4 regions of the Marinobacterium sp. MBR-109 genome follow, and region 3 is predicted to be linked to each of the others. Evidence: predicted binding sites of a transcription regulator. Region 3 holds the regulator's gene; each other region holds the start of a gene.

Region 1 (5,241 bases), on a different contig from region 3:
AGGAGTACATGTACACCGAATATGATTGGCGCATCGGCATTCTCAACAACAAGCCACTCTATGCCTGCAAATATTTGATGACCCGTGGCCATTGGCAGATCTACAACCACAGCAGCGGTCAGGCGGAGTCGGGTGGCTTTGAGACCCTGCCGGTGCATGAGGCGCCAGCGAAGGTGGTCAAGGCCGCGCTCAAGGCAACCAGACTGATAGGCGATGGCCTGTACGGGGTGGACCTGAAACAGTCCGGTGATAAGGTGGTGGTGATCGAAGTGAACGATAACCCCAGTATCGATTCCGGGGTAGAGGACCTCTATCTCAAGGACAGCCTCTATCGCATGATCATGGAAGAGTTTTTGCGCCGAATGGAACGGCGCCGACTTGGAATCGGACACTGATACAGACAGCAGGTGTGCTATGAAACGAGTCCAGGCGTTGAAAGCCCTTTCCAATGATCATCACCAGGGGCTGGTGCTCGCCAAGCGTGCCATGCAGGCTGCGGACGAGTACAAGCCGGCGAAAATGGTATGGGCTGAAATGACCATGCATTTCAGTGATGTGCTGGAGCCGCACTTTCAAATAGAGGAGGCGACGCTGGCTGAACCTCTCAGAGCCGCAGGAGAAACGGAGCTGGTGGAACGTCTGGAGCGCGAACACGCACAGTTGAGGGCCTTCTTTCAGCCGGGGCAGGCGCGAGGCTATGAAGAGCTGAAGGCTTTTGGCGAGCTGCTGAAGGCGCATATTCGCTTTGAAGAGCGCGAGCTGTTTGAGGCTGCACAGGAAAAGCTCAGTGAGCATCAACTGCAACAGGTGGAGGCTGCCTGCCGCTGATTTCGGCGCAGGCAATGAAAAGCAAGGCCGAAAGCGTGCTGTCGTACAAAGGATTGCAACATGTCACAAGATTGCCCCGCATTGAGTTCAGCAGCCCCTGTCGCCTGGGGTGTTGTATTTGTACCGGTATTACTGTGGTCAGCCTGGCAACCGGAAGACCGAATGACCTGGCTGCTTGAGGCTGCACCAGCCGTGATTGGAGCAGTTGTACTGCTGGCGACACGCCGTTTTTTTCCATTGACGCCGTTACTGTACGTGGTGATTCTGATTCATTGCATCATCCTGATGGTGGGAGCGCACTACACCTATGCCAAGGTGCCGCTTTTTGACCTGTTCAAAGACTGGTTCGAATGGCAGCGCAACAACTATGACAAGCTTGGTCATTTGGCGCAGGGCTTTGTGCCTGCGATGATCGCGCGCGAGCTGTTGATCCGGCTGCAGGTGATTCCGTCTGCAGCCTGGCGCAACTTTTTCATTATCTGCTTTTGCCTTGCATTCAGTGCATTTTACGAACTGATTGAGTGGTGGGTAGCCCTGATATCAGAAGAAGACGCCGAGGCGTTTCTGGGTACTCAGGGCTATGTCTGGGACACTCAGTCCGATATGGCATGGGCGCTTGGAGGCGCGATTCTGGCATTGTTTACGCTGAACAGACTGCATGACCGACAGTTGAATGACATGGACACCGCCCGGCCGTAATGTGAGATTTTGATCCGTTACCGGTAGACTGAAACCTGGTTTATTGATGGAGCGGATGATGAAACGGAAACAACCGGGGCGGATATTGTGTCTGGGTGTATTGTTGGCCTGTTTCCAGGGGCAGGCACTGGCTGAATATCAGGTAGAAAGAAACAGTGAATTACTGCTGCAAACCTCCCTCTGGACCAAGCACTACAGCAGTGACCCTGAGCATACGGAAGATCAGAAACTGATCAATGCCGAGTGGACCTTCTCAGGCTCCGGTATTACTGCAGAGCGTACCGGCCAATGGTATGACGATGTGCGTGTCGTGGCGGGCGGTGCCAGATTCAAGAACTCGTTCGACCAGCCTACCGTCTATCTTTACGCCGGTGGTCGCTATGACTATTACGAAACACCGTCCGTACGTGCCTATGCCAAGGTGACAGCAGGGTTGCTGCACGGCTACAGGGGGGAATACAGGGACAAGATTCCGCTGAACCACTTCGGTGTTGCGCCGGCGATACTGCCCGCTTTCGGGGTAGAGGTGAAGCGTATCAATCTGGAGATGATTCCGTTTGGAACAGCGGGGGTAATGTTTAATATCGGTTACGTATTTCGCTGATACCCGGTGTTAACCCCAGACACCGGTTGGCTGGTGTCTGGGGGGGCACTTACACCTTCATCAGCACCGACTTGAGCTCAGTGTAGTGCTCGATACAGGCCGCGCCCATTTCCCGTCCGAGACCGGATTGCTTGAAACCGCCAAACGGCAGGGATGGGTCCAGTGCAGTGTGACAGTTGACCCACACGCTGCCGGACTTAATACGGGGAATCATGCGATGGACCGCCGACAGATTATTCGACCAGATACTGGCACCGAGGCCATACTGGCTGTCATTGGCAATTCTGACCGCCTCGTCGATGTCATCAAACGGCATGGCCACCAGTACCGGGCCGAAGATCTCCTCCTGTACCAGTGTTGAACGCTGATCCACATCCACCACCACCGTGGGCTGGATGAAGAAGCCGGGCCCCTGACGGTCACCACCGGTGGTGATTCTGGCACCCTCGGCCAGCCCTTTCTCGATAAAGCCGTGTACTCGCTGCTGCTGCACGGCGGAGACCAGCGGCCCCATCTCGGTGTTCGGGTCCAGTCCGTTACCCAGACGAATCCGGCCCGCGATATTGGTGATATCCGCTACCAGATTGTCAAACAGCTTGCGCTGCACATACAGGCGCGAACCGGCACAGCACACCTGCCCCTGATTAAAGAAGATTGCATTGGCGGCCCCTGCGGCGGCCTCCTGCGGATCGGCGTCTTCCAGCACGATGGTGGGTGACTTGCCGCCCAGCTCAAGTGTCACCCGCGTCATGTGGTCCATGGCGGCCTTGCCGATCAGCTTGCCGACACCGGTTGAGCCGGTGAAAGTGAGCTTGTCGACGTCAGGGTGTGAAGACAGGGCTGCACCGGCATCCTGCCCCAGTCCCGGGACAACGTTCAACACTCCGGGCGGATAGCCTGCTTCCAGCGCCAGTTCACCCAGGCGCAAGGCGGTCAGGGGGGTATCTTCAGCCGGCTTCAGTACGACCGTACACCCAGTCGCCAGTGCCGGGCCGAGCTTCCAGCAGGCCAGCAGCAACGGGAAGTTCCAGGCCACAATGGCACCCACCACACCGACCGGCTCACGCCGCGTGTAACCGTGGAACTGCGCGCCCGGCATGAAGGGCACCGAAGGCTGTACACAACTGCCCTCGATTTTGGTCGCCCAGCCGGCCATGTAGCGCAGAAAGTTGACGGCCAGCTGAATGTCCACCCCCTTGGCGATGGCGACGCTCTTGCCGTTATCCAGACACTCGATCTCGGCCAGTGAGTCGGCGTTGGCGTCGATCAGGTCGGCAAAACGCCATAACAGACGCTCGCGCTCGACCGGTATCATGCGGCTCCAGCTGGAGTCCTCGAACGTTTGGCGTGCTGTTGCGACGGCCTGATCAATATCAGCGGCGGTGCCGCAGGCGACTTTGGTGAAGCACTCGCCGGTGGCGGGGTTGATCACATCAATCTCCCTGACTTCGGAACCTGCAGGGCGTTGATCGCCAATCAGCAAAGCGTGGCGGCGATTGATGAAAGCCTGAGTATCAGAGTGAAGGGCAAACTCCGTCATGGTGAACCTCTTATCGTTGTCGTTGAGTCTGTCTCCCCTGTATCGCAATGGCTGTGCCAGTTTTGATTAAATCCTAACTCAATGAAATTGAATGGGTTTGTCTTTATATGCCCTGGTTTTGGCTGTTATGGCCTGTCGCAGAATGAGACAGCTGTCTGAATCTGATTCAGCCCGCTACTCCGGCTTCAGGCCCCGAAAATGGGCGTCTGTCTCAGGATGAAACAGGTGTCGCGATATTAAACAGATTCCGCGGCCTGGCTGACGGGGTCGAAAGTCGTAATATTTCACTCAAGTGACTGTTTTGTTTTGGAAAGATGAACTTGGCACAGGCTGTGCTACCTCCTTTGTGACTCAACATTGACCTGGATCTCGACGGGCGTCTCGAAAGATGCTCTTGCAATGACCACAGAAGGAGGTCGGACCTTGAATACAACAACTCTGAAACCGCTGGGCGGGGGGCTGCTGGCATTGGCGCTGGCGGTGAGTGCTCAGGCGGCCATGGCCAACGACAGTGCCGAACAGATCATCAGCAGCAAGTGTCTGGCGTGCCACACCCAGGAGGCTGATCAACAGTGGAGCCGTATCAGCCATCAGCGCAAATCGCCGGAAGGCTGGCTGATGACGATTGCCCGCATGCAGATCATGCATGGCCTGCAGATCAGCGATGAAGACCGGCGTACGCTGGTGAAATATCTGGCGGACCGGCAGGGGCTGGCACCGGAAGAAACCGAAGGGGCACGCTATGCACTGGAGCGTCGTCTGAATACGTCCGAAGCGTTCGATTCGCAGGAATTTACCGAGATGTGTGCCCGCTGTCATTCGGGGGCACGTGTGCTGCTGCAGCGTCGGCCCGCCGAAGAGTGGGAGCACCTGGTTCACTTCCATCTGGGCCAGTGGCCCACCACCGAATTTCAGGCGCTGGCGCGCGATCGGGACTGGTTCGAGCTGGCGCTGAATCAGATGGTGCCGCAACTGACAGACACCCTGCCCATGAAGTCCGCAGCCTGGGATCAGTGGCAGCAGCAGCCGGCAGCGCCGGTCAGCGGTGGCTGGACAATGGTCGGCCATATGCCGGGTCGCGGCGCCTTCCATGCCGAGATGCAGGTCACGCCTGCAGAGGGTCAGGATCAGTATCAGGTCAGCCTCAGTGGTCAGTATGACGACGGCACCCCCATCAAAGGGCAGGGTATGGCTGTGGTGTATACCGGCTATGAATGGCGAGCGGATCTTGAGATCGATGGACGCGCCATGCGACAGGTGTTTGCGCTGCGCAATGGGCAGCTGGAAGGTCGCATGTTCCTGCGTGACCACGATGAAGTGGGGGCTGATGTGGTAGCGGCGCGTGCCGATGGCAACAGCCGGGTCCTGGCACTGCAACCGGCTTACATCAAGGCGGGTAACGAAGCCGAAGTCAGCATTATCGGTACAGCTCTTAAGGGTATGCCGGTATTGGGCCAGGGCATTGACGTTATCGAGGTGATCAGTGAAAGCGACAGCCTGATCAAGGTGCGTGCCAGAGCATCCGAAGCCGCCTCGGGCATTCATGAGGTCAGTGTGGGGGCCGCTCAGG
Region 2 (5,241 bases), on a different contig from region 3:
CTCGCAATCAGTTCTATGCAAGGGTATCGGGCGCCCTGAGTAAAACTTTAAGGTTTTTTACATTTGTTTGACTTGCCAAGCAGTATAGCTGAACAGTCGGGCGACTGTGAACCGAACTCAGGGGACACGAACCACACCACCGCCTTCCACGCGTGCACGAATTTCGCGCCCTGAGCGGTTGTTGAGGACATCGATTATGTCACCCATGCGCCCGTCCTGTCGTGCGGTCCCTTCGGTGCGGATGACAGCACCGCCGCGGGATGCCTCGATGATCACAGGGTCGCCTCGGCTGACAGCGTTTGCCTGAGTCAGCATGCGAGGAGTGATCGGTGTGTCTGCGCTGATACTGATGCGGGCCTGATTCCCGACGACATCCTGCTGACGGTAAAAATAGTCACCGGACAGACTGGCAATATCCTGTTCTCGCAGCTGCAACTTGCCGGCATTTATGCGGCTGCCTTTGACGATCGGCGTTGCAGCGACCACAATCGCCTTGTATTGCTTGACTCTGCCGGTGACGAACAGGCTCCAGCGCGGCATGCTGCAGCTGGCTTTTGCAGTAATGCGCTCACCGCTGTGAAAGGGAAGTGTCACGTTAATGGGGGCTTCACAGGGGGCGAGTTGCAGTTGCTGATTGACCGGGTTCAGGCTGACCTCGACCCGGCTGTCTGGTACTTTAGACAGCAAGTGTTGTTTAATGGCTTCAGTCACCTGCAAGTTGATCCGCGCTGCGGTATCATCGGCAGAAGCCGAAAAAGGCAGCATCAGGATGCAGACTATGGCAAAAACAGTGGCAACTGGTGTTAAATTGATATTATTCACGCGGGTGTCCTGGCTTTCGAAGCCGGGCGAAACTCATTGTTAGCGACCTCGGGGTTGGTTAAATCATGTCAGGGATCCTGGATACTGTAAACCTGCGCACGCAGATGGTCGGTCAGAACCGTCTAGAACTGTTGCTTTTCGGGCTGGAAACCAATCAGCGCTACGGCATTAACGTATTCAAGGTACGTGAAGTGCTTCAGTGTCCGGATCTGACTGAAGTGCCGCGCCAGACCAGTGCAATCAAGGGGATGGCGCATATCCGCGGCGAAACCATACCGGTGCTTGATCTGTCCGAAGCGATTGGCCGCAGGCCGATTCCGGAAGAGGATCTGCCCAAAACCTTTCTGATTGTGGCCGAGTACAACCGTCGTACGCTGGCCTTTATGGTGCGCAAGGTAGACCGCATCCTGAACACTCAGTGGGACCAGATCATGGCGCCGCCGAAAGAGATCGGTAACGAGAACTACCTGACCGCCGTGTTCGAATATGAAGGCAAGCTGGTTGAAATTCTGGACGTAGAACAGATCCTCGCGGACCTGTACCCCATGTCAACTGATGTCAGTGACGAGGTGGCAACGCAGGATGACCGCGCCCGCGCCCGACAGCGCCACGTTCTGATCGTCGATGACTCCGCAGTGGCACGTAACCAGATGCAGCGCAGCCTGGAAGATCTTGGTGTAAAGGTATCGGTTGCCAATAATGGTCGTCAGGCGCTTGATCTGCTCAAGGGGCTGGTTGAGAAAGGGGTGGACGTTGAGAGCTTTTTCCTCTTGGTGATCTCCGACATCGAAATGCCTGAAATGGATGGCTACACCCTGACCTCCATGATCCGTGAGGATCAGCGCATGTCCAAGCTGCATGTGGTGCTGCACACCTCATTGAGTGGCGGCTTCAACGTGTCGATGGTGAAAAAGGTAGGGGCCGACGGCTTCCTGGCCAAATTCAACCCGAACGATCTGGCCGGAGTGGTAGTGAACCGTATCCGTCAGGTCGAACAAGGCTGACGGGGAGCGTCTCCGGGTGAGCATCAGCTTCAGTATTACACCGGCGGAATTCCGTGAATTCAGCAGCTTTCTCGAAAAAAGCTGCGGCATTCTGCTGGCTGAACACAAGCAGTATCTGGTCCAAAGCCGCTTGGGCAAGATCATGCAGCAGCAGGGGTGTGCAAACCTCAGTGAGCTGGTGGCACGTCTTGGCCGGGCGGGTGGCAACAGCTTGAAAGAACAGGTGATTGATGCCATGACCACCAACGAAACCCTCTGGTTTCGTGATATCCACCCCTACGAGATTCTGCGTAACAAGCTCCTGCCTGAACTGCATGAAAAAAGTCGCTTCCAGAAGCTGCGCATCTGGTCTGCTGCCTGCTCTACCGGGCAGGAGCCGTACTCCATCAGTATGGTGATCGACGAATTCAAGCAGAGCCATGCAGGGGCTTTTTCGTCCGGTGAAGAGATACTGGCGACTGATATTTCCACGACAGTGCTCGATCAGGCCCGACGGGGTGAATATGAAATGCTGGCATTGGGTCGAGGGCTGTCTCAGGATCGCCTGCACCGTTATTTCGAGTCATCGCCATCCGGCAGCTGGGGCATCAAGCCCCATATCAAGAGCCGGGTGCGCTTTCAAAGCCTCAACCTGCTTGGGCCTTACAGTTCACTGGGGCAGTTTGATCTGATTTTCTGTCGCAATGTGCTGATCTACTTTTCATCCGACGTAAAACTCGAGATCCTGCGCAAGATGCACAAACAGTTGCGCCCCGGTGGTTACCTGCTGCTTGGCGCTTCCGAGTCCCTCTCTGGTCTGCCGGACCTGTACAAAATGATCCACTGCCGCCCCGGTATTATCTACCAGGCGATCTGAATCTGAGCGGCGGCCTGCCGCTCTTTGCCGCCCCGTTGCACGAAGAGCGGTACAGCATTGCCGCTTGCCGCTGTACCTTGCCTCTGAAAACAGAGCCTGACCTTCCCGAACCCCTTTATAATCGGCTTTTTCTTCCGATGGCACGCTGCTTGCTTAACTACAGGCAAAGCAACCTGTAACGGATAAGCGGCAATGGCGATCAGCTTCAATTCAGCACTGGGAATTCATGAAAACGCCCTGACACTCAGAGCGCGTCGTGCTGAAGTGCTGGCCAACAACATTGCCAATGCGGATACGCCCAACTACAAGGCGCGTGATCTGGATTTTAGTGCCGTGCTCGAAGGTGAAACCGCTGGTGCCAATCTGTCGTTGAAGAAAACGGCATCCGGTCATCAGTCCGAGTTTTTGTCACCGGATGCCGCCGCCGACCTCATGTTCCGTATTCCGAACCAGCCGGCAGTCGATGGCAATACTGTAGAGACCCAGGAAGAGATGGCTCGCTACACCGACAATGCGCTCCGTTATCAGGCCTCTTTCGAGTTCCTGAACAGCAAGTTCCAGGGGCTGACACGCGCAATCAAGGGTGAATAAGCATGTCGTTGAGTAACGTTTTCAATATCGCAGGCTCCGCCATGACCGCACAGACCGTGCGGCTTAACACCACCGCCAGCAACATGGCCAATGCGGAAAGCATCAGCTCCAGCGAAGCGGAAACCTACCGCGCACGCAAACCGGTGTTCGCGCTGAAAGAAACGCAGACAGAACACCTGCCTGATCACCTGCAGACGTTGGTGCCAGGTCAGGGCGTGGACGTAAAAGAGATCATTGAAAGCGATTCGCCTCTGCGCATGGCGTACGAACCGAATCACCCGATGGCTGATGAAAACGGCTATATCTGGTACCCGAATGTGAACGTGGTGGAAGAGATGGCTGACATGATTTCGGCCTCACGTTCCTTCCAGATCAACGCCGATATTATGAATACGGCCAAACAGATGCTGCAGCGCACATTGACGCTGGGGCAATAAGGCCAGTAAGAGGATAGCGCCATGAGCAATGTAAACGGCGTCGGTAGCAGTAACCCTTTTGAACAGATCAATCAGAAAAATCAGGCGCAGTCGAAGGCGACTGACGCTGTTTCTGAAGATCGCCAAATGTTCATGAAGCTGCTGATCGCACAGTTGCAAAACCAGGACCCGTCCAGTCCTGCTGATACCAGTGACTTCATGCAGCAGATATCGACGCTAAGCAATGTCGAAAGTATCCAGAATCTTTCCAAGACCATGGAAACAATGAGCAGCACCCTGATCAGCAGTCAGGCCGCGCTTCAGGCTTCATCCATGGTTGGACAGCGCGCGTTTGTGAATACAAACATTGCCCAGCTGCCTCAACAGGGAGGGCTGGTTGATGGGCTCGTGAGCACAGATGTCAGCTCCAGCGATGTCCGCATCTCAATCTATGATGGCAGCGGCAACCTGGTTGATCGCGTCAGTATGGGCGCGCAGCCACCGGGCGATCATAACTTCGTTTGGCAGGCAGGCGAAAATGTGCCGGCAGGCAATTATCGCATAGTGGCTGAGGCAGCCTCTGGTGCAGAAGGTAAATACGAAGAAGTGGGCACGTATATGGGGTTCAATATCAACAGCGTCACTCTGGGACAGAACGGGATCGGTATGAAGGTTAACACCGCGATCGGTTCTATCGATATGAGTGAAGTGAAACAGCTCGGTTAAGTGAGGTAACGAAGATGGCAGGTTTCAATACAGCTGTAACAGGACTCAAGTCGGCATCTACCTTGCTGGACGTGGCCGGTAACAACATCGCCAACGCCAGTACAGTTGGCTTCAAGTCCTCGCGTACCGAGTTTGGTGACATTTATGCAACAGCGGTAGTGGGTGCGGGCTCGTCCAATACCCCGGGCTCTGGTGTTACAGTGACGGATATCTCCCAGGATTTCAGCGGTGGTACCATTGAGTTCACCAACAGCAACCTGGACCTGGCGATTAATGGCTCCGGCTTCTTCATGCTGGACGATGGGCAGGGGAATATCACCTACACCCGTGCCGGTGCGTTTGAGTTGGATAAGCAGGGCAACATTGTCAGCAAGAATGGCAAGTACCTGCAGGGTTATGGTTTGGACGCGCAGGGCAATCAGTTGCCGATACAGAACCTGTCAGTGACTGAAAAAGAAAGTCCGCCCAAAGCAACTGAGCGGGTCGAGCTCTCTTTCAATATTAACGCTAACTCCAATGCTGAAGATCTGAATATCCCGTTTTCCAAGACGGATCCTACTTCCTACACCTATTCGACGACTGTAGGCACGTTTGATAGCTTGGGTAACGAGCAGAGCGTACGGTTTTATTTTGCCGAACAGCGCCCGGTGCGTGAAGAGCACAATTATGCCGCCACCGCCTGGGATCCGGCAGCAAACGCCGGTGCCGGTGGTCTTGATTTTACGAGTGCAGCCCTCTCTGGCTTTAACCTTAATGTGGCCAGCAGCTTGGGCGCGGGCGCTGAAGATCCCAACACGCTTTATTTTGATGATGCGGGTACCGCACC
Region 3 (5,241 bases):
CTGGCCGCACAGGGCAAACTCAGCGCCATCTACGACGAGTACCGCTGAATGCTGCAAAGCCGACTGAGACTCGCCATCGCCCTGATCCTGCTGCTTGTGCCGTTGCTCTGGTGGGGATTTGCCTCCACCCGGCTGAGCGACGAGCCGATACTGGACAACAGTGCGGCTCGGATCGACTTTTTTGTCCGTGAAGCGCGGATTACGCGCTGGAATCCGAGTGGCGAAATGGCTCAGGAGCTGAACTCCCCCCTGATGCGCCACTATCCGGAACCGGCCGAGATGCTGTTCGATAAGCCGATCACCCTGATACCCCGCGAACAGGGCGGCGAGCTCCGCATTCTGGCACAGGAAGGCCGCATGCCTGACTCACAGGAGCGCATAGTACTTGCAGGGGATGTGCAGCTTCATGATAATCCGCCCTCAGGCAGTGCCAGCGAGATGCTGACCGAGCGACTGACACTCTACCCTCCACGCGACTATGCCCACACGGACCTGCCGGTCAGGGTGATACGCGGCCAGGACCATACGGAAGGCCGCGGAATGGAGGTCTTTTTTGACGAACAGCGGGTTGAGCTGCTGTCCGAAGTAAAAGGTACATACCATGCGAATTAACCGCCCCGTGCTGCTGACCGCCCTGCTGCTGACCCTTTCAACCAGCGTGCAGGCACTGCCCGAGGACCGCAATCAGCCGATTAACGTTTCGGCTGACCGCGCCAGCATGAACGAGCGTACCGGCATCACTGTTTACACTGGTGATGTAGAGATCATTCAAGGCAGTATGGAGATTCGGGGTGAACGCGTTGAACTGCACCGCGCGGCAGACGGCAGCATTGACCGTATCATCTCCACCGGCAAACCGGCCGAGTTTCAACAACAGCCGTCTGCCGAACAGCCCCTGACCAAGGCCTACGGCGACAAAATGGACTATCGCGTCAAGCAGCAGGAGATCACCATCACCGAAAATGCGCGCGTCGATCAGGCCAAGGACACCTTCACCGGTGAGCGGATCGTCTACAACATGGAGCGCGCACTGGTGAACGCCTTCGGCAGTGACCGCAAGGGCGGCGAGCGGGTCAAGATGGTGATTCAGCCCAAGCCTGCGGAGGCCAACTGATGGCCACACTGGAAGCCCTGCATCTTGCCAAAAGCTACAAGGGGCGTCAGGTGGTACAGGATGTATCCCTGCAGATGGAAACCGGTCAGATCGTCGGGCTGCTCGGACCCAACGGTGCCGGCAAGACCACCTGCTTTTACATGATTGTTGGACTTATCCACGCCGACAAGGGGCAGATCCGCCTGCATCAGGATGATGTTACCCGCCTGCCCATGCATGAGCGGGCACGCCGCGGCATAGGCTATCTGCCCCAGGAGGCCTCGGTATTTCGCAAACTGAGCGTGCACGACAACCTGATGGCCATTCTGGAAACCCGCAAGGAACTCGGCATCTCGGATCGCAAAACACTGCTGGAGCAGTTGTTGGAAGAGTTTCACATCACTCACCTGCGCGACAGTCTGGGCATGGCCCTGTCTGGCGGTGAACGCCGACGTGTCGAGATCGCACGCGCGCTGGCAACCGAGCCTGACTTTATTCTTCTGGACGAGCCCTTTGCCGGCGTCGACCCGATCTCGGTCAGTGACATCAAGCAGACCATTCGCCACCTGCAGTCTCGAGGCATCGGCATCCTGATCACGGATCACAACGTGCGCGAGACCCTCGACATCTGCGAGCGAGCGTATATCGTAAGTGAAGGAGGGATACTCGCACAGGGCACACCCGCCGAAATTCTGGCGAACGAACAGGTCCGCCGCGCCTACCTGGGCGAGCAGTTTTCCCTTTGATCCAGAACCGTCAACCATGCACATCCACTCCGTCCACCTGGCAGCTCTGATATGAAGCAATCGTTACAACTCAAGATCGGCCAGCATCTGACAATGACACCACAGCTGCAACAGGCAATACGCCTGCTGCAGCTGTCAACGCTGGACCTGCAGCAGGAGATCCAGGAAGCACTGGAGAACAATCCCCTGCTGGAAGTCGAGGATGAGCAGGACAACGTGGAGGAGGCACGGGCAGAAAGCCGCGATGACCGCCACGATGCCTCCGATGATAGCCGTTCGAGCGATACTGCCGACGACGATAACTGGGACGAAAGTGCACTGGAAGAACGCTGGAATGATGAAATTCCGAGTGAACTGGCCACCGACAGCAACTGGGATGATACCTTCCAGCACCAGAGCACGCCCGGCCCCGCCCGCGACGACGACTGGGAGCCCGGTGATAACGATTCGGCCGAGGACAGCCTGCAGGACCATCTGCTGTGGCAGCTCAACCTGACACCCATGAGTGACCCCGATCGCATGGTTGCCATGGCCCTGATCGATGCGGTCGATCCGGATGGCTACCTGCGCACTGACGTGAATGAAGTGCTGGAACACTTCCGTCAGAGCGAACCCCAACTGTTCGCCGATGCCGAGCCGGAAGAGATTGAAGCCGTATTGCACCGCGTGCAGCAGTTTGACCCGCCCGGTGTCTGCGCACGCGACTTGAGCGAATGCCTGCAGGTACAGCTGCGCCAGCTGCCTGAAAACACCCCTATGCTGAAAGAGGCCCTGCGCCTGGTGCGCGACCATCTGGGTCTGCTTGGCAGCCACGACTACCGCACACTGATGCGGCGCATGCGCCTGAAGGAAGAGGCCCTGCAGCAGATCATCAGCCTGATCCAGTCACTCAACCCCAAGCCGGGCACCAGTATCAGCAGCGAACAGTCGGAGTATGTGATTCCCGATGTTGTTGTGCGCAAGGTACAGGGGCAGTGGAGTGTCAGCCTGAATTCGGACGCCTCGCCCAGACTTCGCATCAATACCGACTATGCTGATCTTATCAGGCGAGCCGACAACAGTGCCGACAACACCTATCTGAAGAACCACCTGCAGGAAGCGCGCTGGTTCCTCAAGAGCCTGTTGAGTCGCAACGAAACCCTGCTCAAGGTCGCCACCGAGATCGTGGCCCGCCAGATCGACTTTTTCGAAGAGGGCGAAGAGGGCATGAAACCGATGGTGCTGCATGACATCGCTGAAGCCGTAGAGATGCATGAATCGACCATCTCAAGGGTTACCACCCAGAAATACATGCACACCCCCCGAGGCATCTTCGAGCTGAAGTATTTTTTCTCCAGCCACGTCAGTACTTCGGACGGAGGCGCCGCCTCCTCCACCGCCATTCGTGCCCTGATCAAGAAACTGATCAGCGCGGAAAGTACCGCCAAACCACTCAGCGACAACAAGATAGCCGACCTGCTGAAAGAGCAGGGATTCAACGTAGCCAGGCGCACAGTGGCAAAATATCGTGAAGCGATGAACATTCCGCCTTCTAATGAGCGCAAGCGTCTGGTTTAATGAGACTACAGGCACGCCGGAAGAACGTGCTTTATGACGAGGAGAAAACCTATGCAGATCAACATCACTGGTCATCACGTCGAACTGACTGACGCCCTGAACGAATATGTACGTACCAAGTTCGACCGACTGGAACGCCACTTCGATAACATCACCAATGCACAGGTCACACTCAGTGTTGAGAAGCTGCGCCAGAAAGCCGAAGCCGATATCCACCTGGCAGGCGGCGAAGTGTTTGCAGCCCATGAACATGAAGACATGTACGCTGCAATTGATGGCATGGTGGATAAGCTTGACCGCCAGATCATCAAGCACAAAGAAAAACTCAAATCCCATAAATAACCGGTAGCAGCACGTCACGACATGCAACTATCAGAACTGCTGACCTCATCCCGTACACTCTGCCACGTCGATGTGGTCAGCAAAAAGCGAGCCCTTGAGCTCGCCAGCCAGACTATCGCCGAGCAGCTGGACGGCCTGGCCGCTGAAGATATCTTCAGCGGCCTGATCAACCGTGAACGCCTTGGCAGCACCGGTATCGGTGAAGGCGTTGCCATTCCTCATTGCAGAATTTCAGGCGTTACAACGGCCATCGGACTGCTGATGACCCTGTCCAGCCCGATTGACTTCGATGCCATCGACAACCGTCCTGTCGATCTGATCTGTTTCCTGCTGGTACCCGAAGATGGCGCTGAAGAACACCTGCAGACACTGGCGGGGCTGGCGGAGCTGTTCAACGATTCAAACACCCGCGAGTCGCTGCGCAGCTGCGAAGATTCCTCAAGCCTGCTGGATCGCGTCCAGACTCTCTGCAAAGGCGTCTGATATGCGACTGGTCGTCATCAGCGGCCGTTCCGGCTCGGGCAAAAGCACCGCCTTGCAGGCACTTGAAGATGTCGGTTTCTACTGCATCGATAACCTGCCGGCTCTGCTGCTGCCCGAGCTGATCCGGCTGATGCTGGCTGAGGAAAACCCGAGCCGGCAAATTGCCGTCAGTATTGATGCCCGCAACCTGTTGAGTAATCTGAAGCAGTTCCCCAGCGTGATGCGCACTCTGCGCGAGCAGTCTGCACTGAGCACCGAAACACTGTTTCTGGATGCCGGTGAAGCCACCCTGTTGCGACGCTATAACGCAACACGACGGCGTCACCCGCTCACCGACCAGAATCAGAGCCTGCAGCAGGCGATCCGGACTGAACGCAACCTGCTCGAACCCATCGCCAACCTTGCCGATCTTCGCATCGACACCACGCGACTGTCGCTTTATGAACTGCGAGACGAGGTCAAGCTGCGTGTTGCCGGGCGCAGTGAACAGGTTCTGTCACTGCAGTTTGAATCCTTTGGCTTCAAGCACGGGGTTCCGCTCGATGCTGATTTCACCTTTGATGTACGGGCCCTGCCCAACCCCTACTGGGTACCTGAGTTGCGCCGACATACCGGCCTCGACAGCGAGGTGATCGAGTTTCTGCGTCAGTCACCCGAAGTCACCGAGATGGTCAACGACGTGCAGGCCTTCATCACCAAGTGGCTGCCCCAGTTTCAGGCCAACAATCGCAGCTACATCACGATCGGCATCGGCTGTACCGGCGGTCAACACCGCTCGGTCTATATCGCCGAGCAACTGGCTGGTTATTTCCGCAAGCATATGGATAATGTGCAGGTGCTACACCGGGAACTGAGTCAGCCTGCCGCAGGAACAAGCCATGATTGAAACGCGACTGACCATTATCAACAAGCTGGGCCTGCACGCCCGTGCAGCTGCCAAACTGGTCACACTGGCGAATCAGTTCAACGCCGACATCCGCATCAACAAGGATGGCCGTGAAGTGGATGGAAAGAGCATCA
Region 4 (5,241 bases), on a different contig from region 3:
GGAGCGCAGGGGCGTCGCCTTGGCCATCAGGGTTTTCAGGTCGTTGAAGCGGTAACGGGTCTGGCCGATGTCGATGTGATCGCTCATTCATTTCACCCTGCAGCTGGTCTGATCGACAGGTGTAAGAAGTGTGGCACAGATACTGGAAGGGAAACGGGATGGCCAGCGGCCATCCCGGTACGTTTTACAGATGCTTGTCGAAGGATGCCTTCTCATGCTTCATGATGCTTGCGTTCAGAAACAGATAAACACCGACAGCAGCAGCCAGACTGATCGCAATGCCGGTCGGGCTGTCCGAGAAGGTGAAATAGGCGGCTACGTTTTCCCAGCTGGTAATGGGACTTGAAAACATATCGTGCTCCTTGGTGCATTGTGCACCCGTTTTGGGGTCATGTTGAATTTAACGAGGCGCTGCCGGGCAGCGCCGATTCAGATGAAGCTCAGACCAGTTTTTCCTGACCCGGCTCCAGCGTATTCTCAATAATCGCCTGTGCCGGCAGCGACTCCGGGTAGGGCTTGGCCGGGATTTCGACCAGATCCAGACCGAGCACCTCTACCTGAGGCGGTACACGCAGGGCATTCAGTTTCTTCAACACATAGGAGATGCCCCAGCCCGGAATGAAGCCGGTCAACGCCATGACGATGGCCCCGATCAGCTGTCCGCTCAGCGTGATGTCCGGCAAATCGCCCACGTTCGGGTAGGACGAAGCGAACACGCCCACCATCACGACACCGTAGAAGCCGCAGAAACCATGCACCGCAACCGCACCTACGGCATCATCAACACCCATCTTTTCGATCATGCGACCCACCACCGGCATCAGCGCACCACCACTGGCGGCAATCACAAAGGCCAGGCCCGGGTAGTAGAGATCCAGACCCGCTGCCACGGTGATGATCCCGGCCAGGCCACCGGACATGGTCCAGAATGGCTCACGCGAGGTCAGGTAGGCACCGATGACACCACCGGCAAAGCCCATCAAGGTGTTAAAGCCGAAAGCCGACAGGTTGGTCGGGTTACCATAGATCGTGGTCCAGCCGGTTTCGCCACCATTGAAGATGATGCAGCCACCCAAAAAGCCAAAGAAACCGACGATGATCATCATCAGACCGATCAGGGACATCGGCAGGCTGTGTGGCGGGATATACATCGCGACACCATTCTGGAACTTGCCGACGCGCGCGCCCAGGTTCATCAACACACCCAGTGCGAAGAAGCCGGCCACCGCATGTACCACACCGGATGCACCCACATCGTGATACCCCAGCTTGGTCAGCAGCCAGCCTTCCGGGTGCCAGCCCCAGGCGCCGGCCAGAATCCAGACGGCGGAGCCGAGAATGGCCGCCAGAATCAGGAAGGCACTCAGGCGGATACGCTCGATCACCGCACCCGACAGAATGGAGCCGGTCGTGGCACCAAAAAGTGCAAACGCGGCGAAGAAGATACCGGTCCCCATATCCTGAACATCAGGCCCCATGCTCAGACTCCAGGGCAACGCCGCAGAAGCATCGATCGGAATCAGGCCGTTCGGGAAGGCGTTGTAGATCCACCAGCCGAAGAAGTAGAAGGTTGTAATGATGACTGACAGGGTCAGTATGTTTTTCATCCCTGACGTCAGGGCATTCTTGACGCGCGATGCGCCGATTTCGTATGCGAGGAATCCGGCGTGAATCATGAACATGATGGCGGTGCACCACCAGTAGAACACTTCCACATTCATCGCTTGATGCATTTCGAAGGTCGCTTTGAGCGACTCCACGGTTTCCACAGTCATGGGCTTGTCCTCATCTGTGCAAAAGATCCACCTTCTTCATGCTGCATCGCAGCAAAAAGATCAGAGCATCCTTGCTCTTCAGTGATATTTATTTCCTGATAAGAAAAAGCAATGCATGTGCCAACTCGTTGAATACACCCTGTTAAAAACCGCAAATAAATCGTATCTGTATGTTTTACATTGTAATTTTATTTTGAACTTTATTAATAACAACAACTCTAATTAAAGTTATCCACAGGTCATAAATACACGCGTGCTTTATAGATGAGCCTTTTTGCATCTGCGTGCACCTGTATTGTTCACCAAACAACCAGTCATAAAAAAAGCGTCCCTTGGGACGCCGTTCCTGCAGAGTGAAATAAACTCTCAACTCCTGACCCTGATCCGCTCCGGATCATGGAAAGGCAGAGCCTGGATCTGAGCCGGCAACCGCTTCTGCAATCCATCCAGCTGCCCCACCTCAAGCCGGGTACCGGGCTCGGCCCAGGCCGGCTGCACTCGACACAGGGCGATCATCTTGCCCAGCAGGGGCGAGGCCGTTGCGCTGGTTATCTGACCAACCGGCATGCGACCGTCGTATACCAGATCGCCATGATGCACCGGCTCATTGCCATCCAGCACCAGACCGACCAGCCTCTGCCGACTTTCCGGTGCCTGACGCTGCAGGGCGGCCCGTCCACTGAAATCTTCCTCCTTGGTTTTCATCGGCACGGTAAACCCGATTCCCGCTTCATAGGGGTTGGTCTGGTTACAGAATTCGTGTTCGGCAAAGATCAGGCCCGCCTCAATTCGCAGCATGTCCAGTGCATCAAAGCCGAGCGGCGCCAGGCCATAGGACTTCCCTGCGTCCCAGATGGCATCCCACAGCGCAGGACCGTTGTCGGGATGGCACCAGACTTCAAACCCCAATTCACCGGTATAGCCGGTACGGGATACCATCAGCGGAATGCCTTCAGGCCCGCCCAGACGCCCAATGGTGAAGTGGAACCACTTCAATTCACTGACCGACGTGCGGGTTTCAGGCTGCCAGATCAGCTCAGACAACAACGCGCGGCTTTGAGGCCCCTGCAGCGCCAGATTGTGCAGCTGATCGGTGGACTCACGAATACTGACCCGATCTCCGCGCTGCGCTGCCAGTTCGCGTAACCAGGTACCGCTCCAGGCATCGCCGCACACCCAGCGAAATGCCTGCTCGCCCATGCGAAACAGCGTGCCATCATCCACCATGCCACCGGTTTCAAAACAGGCCGCCGAGTAGACGATTTCACCCACCGCGAGCCGGCGCACATTGCGGGTCAGGGCATACTGCAGCAAGGCTTCGGCATCGGGGCCAACGACTTCAAACTTGCGCAGGGGCGACAGATCCATGACGGCGACGGACTCGCGACAGGCCAGATATTCGGCACGGGCACCCCAGCCTTCAAACTCGGTGGGCACCCAGTAGCCTCGATATTCGGCAAACTGTTTGGTCAGTTGTGAAGTACGGCTGTGAAAAGCGGTCTGTCGAGTCATGCGTGGTAACTCCTCAGGCACCACGCGGTGGGCGATGGCACGTTCAAATGTATTGTCTGCCGCATACACGCGGACATGAATGTCGGTAGGGGTCCAGCCGTTGGCCGGGTCGATGTCATCAGGGCAGGCCGAGGATGCACAGATCAGGTCGCGATTGGCCCGCAGCAACACGTAGTCACCGGGACGAGACCAGGGCTCGTCCATGCCCATGGTGCCGCAGGGTTGCACTGTTGTGTTGAAGAAGAAATTGATCGCGGGCCAGCCGGAACGCGGTGCCACGCCATAGTCCTTCAATGCACGGTTGAAGTTATCCGTACAGCTGACATGACCGAAGTAACCACTGTCCTCGTAATACTTGGGCGTACAGGCCAGCAAAAAACTGTCATGCCGTCCGACCGTGTCCTGCACCAGCTCAAGCATCGGCTGCAGGCGATTATCGGCAAAACGCGAATAGAGACCCGGCTGTGGCAAGGCATGTCCCGCCAGGGTCCGCGTCGCCACCGCATCCAGAGTGACCTCTTCGCCTCTTTCCAGCGCCTCGGCATCGAAGGCGATGAAGTCAGAGCACTGCTTGCCCGCCACATCGATGATCTGGATCCATTCACCCGCCCTCACCCGATAAACGCGCGCACTGCTGTGGGGAATATGAATATCCTGCAGCGTCTCTGCCAATGGGTCCGGCAGTTCGGGTACCCGATCCGGCAACAGCCAGAGTGACACATTCAGCTCGGTCGACGGCTCTTGCTGCTCCGGCAACATGTCAGTGCCGGGTGCCACCAGAATCAGGTTGATTGGACCGGTTTCCCCAGTGGCCGAGATCATGCAGGGCAGCTGATCGGCATCCAGATGCAGCGCCTGCTGCAGCTGTTCGTCGGCAACCCCCCAGCCCTTAAGCTGCGAACGCAAACGCCTGGCCGAAGCGCTGTTCTGCTGCAGTTGCGCCTGCATCACCGGCGCACCCGCTGCCGCCAGCGCCAGATCCAGCCGGTCACAGGGAGCGTGTCGACTGTCATCCAGCATGATCAGCTCACAGCACTGCTCCCCATCCGGACTGTCAATCTGCATCTGTTCACCCGGCAGTAGCGTGACCCGTATCGCCTGTTGCGGTGCCACTCGCCTGCCAAGCGAAGCAGGTGGAGCGCCTGCAACCAGGTCGTATAATTGCGTGTTCATACTGTTCACCCTCAGCAACTGTCATCCGCATGGCCCGCGCCACTATCCGGTGCACACGGAATCGCCATGCCCTGTTGTGTGGCCTCTTTTACAACCGGACAGGCCGGCACGACCACATCTATTTTCAGTAAAAATTCTTTACTTACAGTAATTAATGATCAATTCATCAAAGGAGCTACCCCTGCGGAGGTAGTCCTCAACATGCTGGCATGATCCCTGCATTTTCCTTGCAGTTAACACCCAATTCGAACAGGAGGATGGCGTGACAGTCAGTTTTGCACGCTGGTTCGGACGCTTGCAGGTGGACACCCGAGCCGAGCCCTCGCGGTATTACCCGCAACGGGAGTTATTGCACAGACTCAGTCTGACGCTGATCCGTTGCTCAAGCCTTGAAGAGACCGTACCCGACCTGCTCAGTCAGGCCGTGCTGGCTTCCGGTCTCGCCATGCCCATCTGGCTCGCCTGGCGCACGGCACCTGACACCCCGTGGAATCTGCACGGCACAGGCAGCTCGGCATCGACACTGGAAATCGCCCGGTTGCAGTACCAACTGGACCTGGCCACACGCGGCAACCGTTACCAGTTGCAGCCGGAAGACACGCTGGCAAGGGAGTCTGTGATGGGCTTGCGCGTACCCGATGGCCACAGCGGTCTTCAGCTCTGGCTGCTCTCGCCCTGCCCCGAACCGGTTTCGATGGAGTGCTGGCGACAATTGCTGCGCGATATGGGACAGGCCGTGCGAGAAGGGCTGGATATTCGGCTGGCACATGAACAGCAGCAG

Evidence for each region. Region 3 encodes sigma-54, which starts transcription at its own class of promoters, with help from an activator protein. Its sites were predicted from a motif close to TGGCACNNNNNTTGCTNT; they were not measured.
Region 1: the regulator sigma-54 is predicted to act here: its motif matches at 3,993-4,010, upstream of peaA (quinohemoprotein amine dehydrogenase subunit alpha).
Region 2: the regulator sigma-54 is predicted to act here: its motif matches at 2,821-2,838, upstream of flgB (flagellar basal body rod protein FlgB).
Region 4: the regulator sigma-54 is predicted to act here: its motif matches at 1,881-1,898, upstream of ABIE60_RS06050 (ammonium transporter).

The regions. Positions count from the first base shown of each region.
Region 1 covers NZ_JBEPPZ010000005.1:163,104-168,344, reverse strand. The annotation lists gene ABIE60_RS08755 (RimK family ATP-grasp domain-containing protein) at 1-395, shown strand, start outside; gene ABIE60_RS08750 (hemerythrin domain-containing protein) at 415-828, shown strand; gene ABIE60_RS08745 (DUF2238 domain-containing protein) at 889-1,527, shown strand; gene ABIE60_RS08740 (hypothetical protein) at 1,586-2,131, shown strand; gene ABIE60_RS08735 (aldehyde dehydrogenase family protein) at 2,181-3,671, opposite strand; gene peaA (quinohemoprotein amine dehydrogenase subunit alpha) at 4,095-5,241, shown strand, end outside.
Region 2 covers NZ_JBEPPZ010000014.1:79,640-84,880, forward strand. The annotation lists gene flgA (flagellar basal body P-ring formation chaperone FlgA) at 118-822, opposite strand; gene ABIE60_RS15145 (chemotaxis protein CheV) at 888-1,826, shown strand; gene ABIE60_RS15150 (CheR family methyltransferase) at 1,843-2,682, shown strand; gene flgB (flagellar basal body rod protein FlgB) at 2,875-3,273, shown strand; gene flgC (flagellar basal body rod protein FlgC) at 3,276-3,710, shown strand; gene ABIE60_RS15165 (flagellar hook capping FlgD N-terminal domain-containing protein) at 3,732-4,415, shown strand; gene ABIE60_RS15170 (flagellar hook-basal body complex protein) at 4,430-5,241, shown strand, end outside.
Region 3 covers NZ_JBEPPZ010000007.1:120,901-126,141, reverse strand. The annotation lists gene ABIE60_RS10780 (KdsC family phosphatase) at 1-48, shown strand, start outside; gene lptC (LPS export ABC transporter periplasmic protein LptC) at 49-612, shown strand; gene lptA (lipopolysaccharide transport periplasmic protein LptA) at 602-1,114, shown strand; gene lptB (LPS export ABC transporter ATP-binding protein) at 1,114-1,839, shown strand; gene ABIE60_RS10760 (RNA polymerase factor sigma-54) at 1,891-3,396, shown strand; gene hpf (ribosome hibernation promoting factor) at 3,448-3,738, shown strand; gene ABIE60_RS10750 (PTS sugar transporter subunit IIA) at 3,760-4,221, shown strand; gene rapZ (RNase adapter RapZ) at 4,223-5,107, shown strand; gene ABIE60_RS10740 (HPr family phosphocarrier protein) at 5,100-5,241, shown strand, end outside.
Region 4 covers NZ_JBEPPZ010000003.1:231,427-236,667, reverse strand. The annotation lists gene ABIE60_RS06060 (ethanolamine ammonia-lyase subunit EutB) at 1-87, opposite strand, end outside; gene ABIE60_RS06055 (hypothetical protein) at 185-352, opposite strand; gene ABIE60_RS06050 (ammonium transporter) at 441-1,775, opposite strand; gene ABIE60_RS06045 (DUF1989 domain-containing protein) at 2,142-4,460, opposite strand; gene ABIE60_RS06040 (sensor histidine kinase) at 4,723-5,241, shown strand, end outside.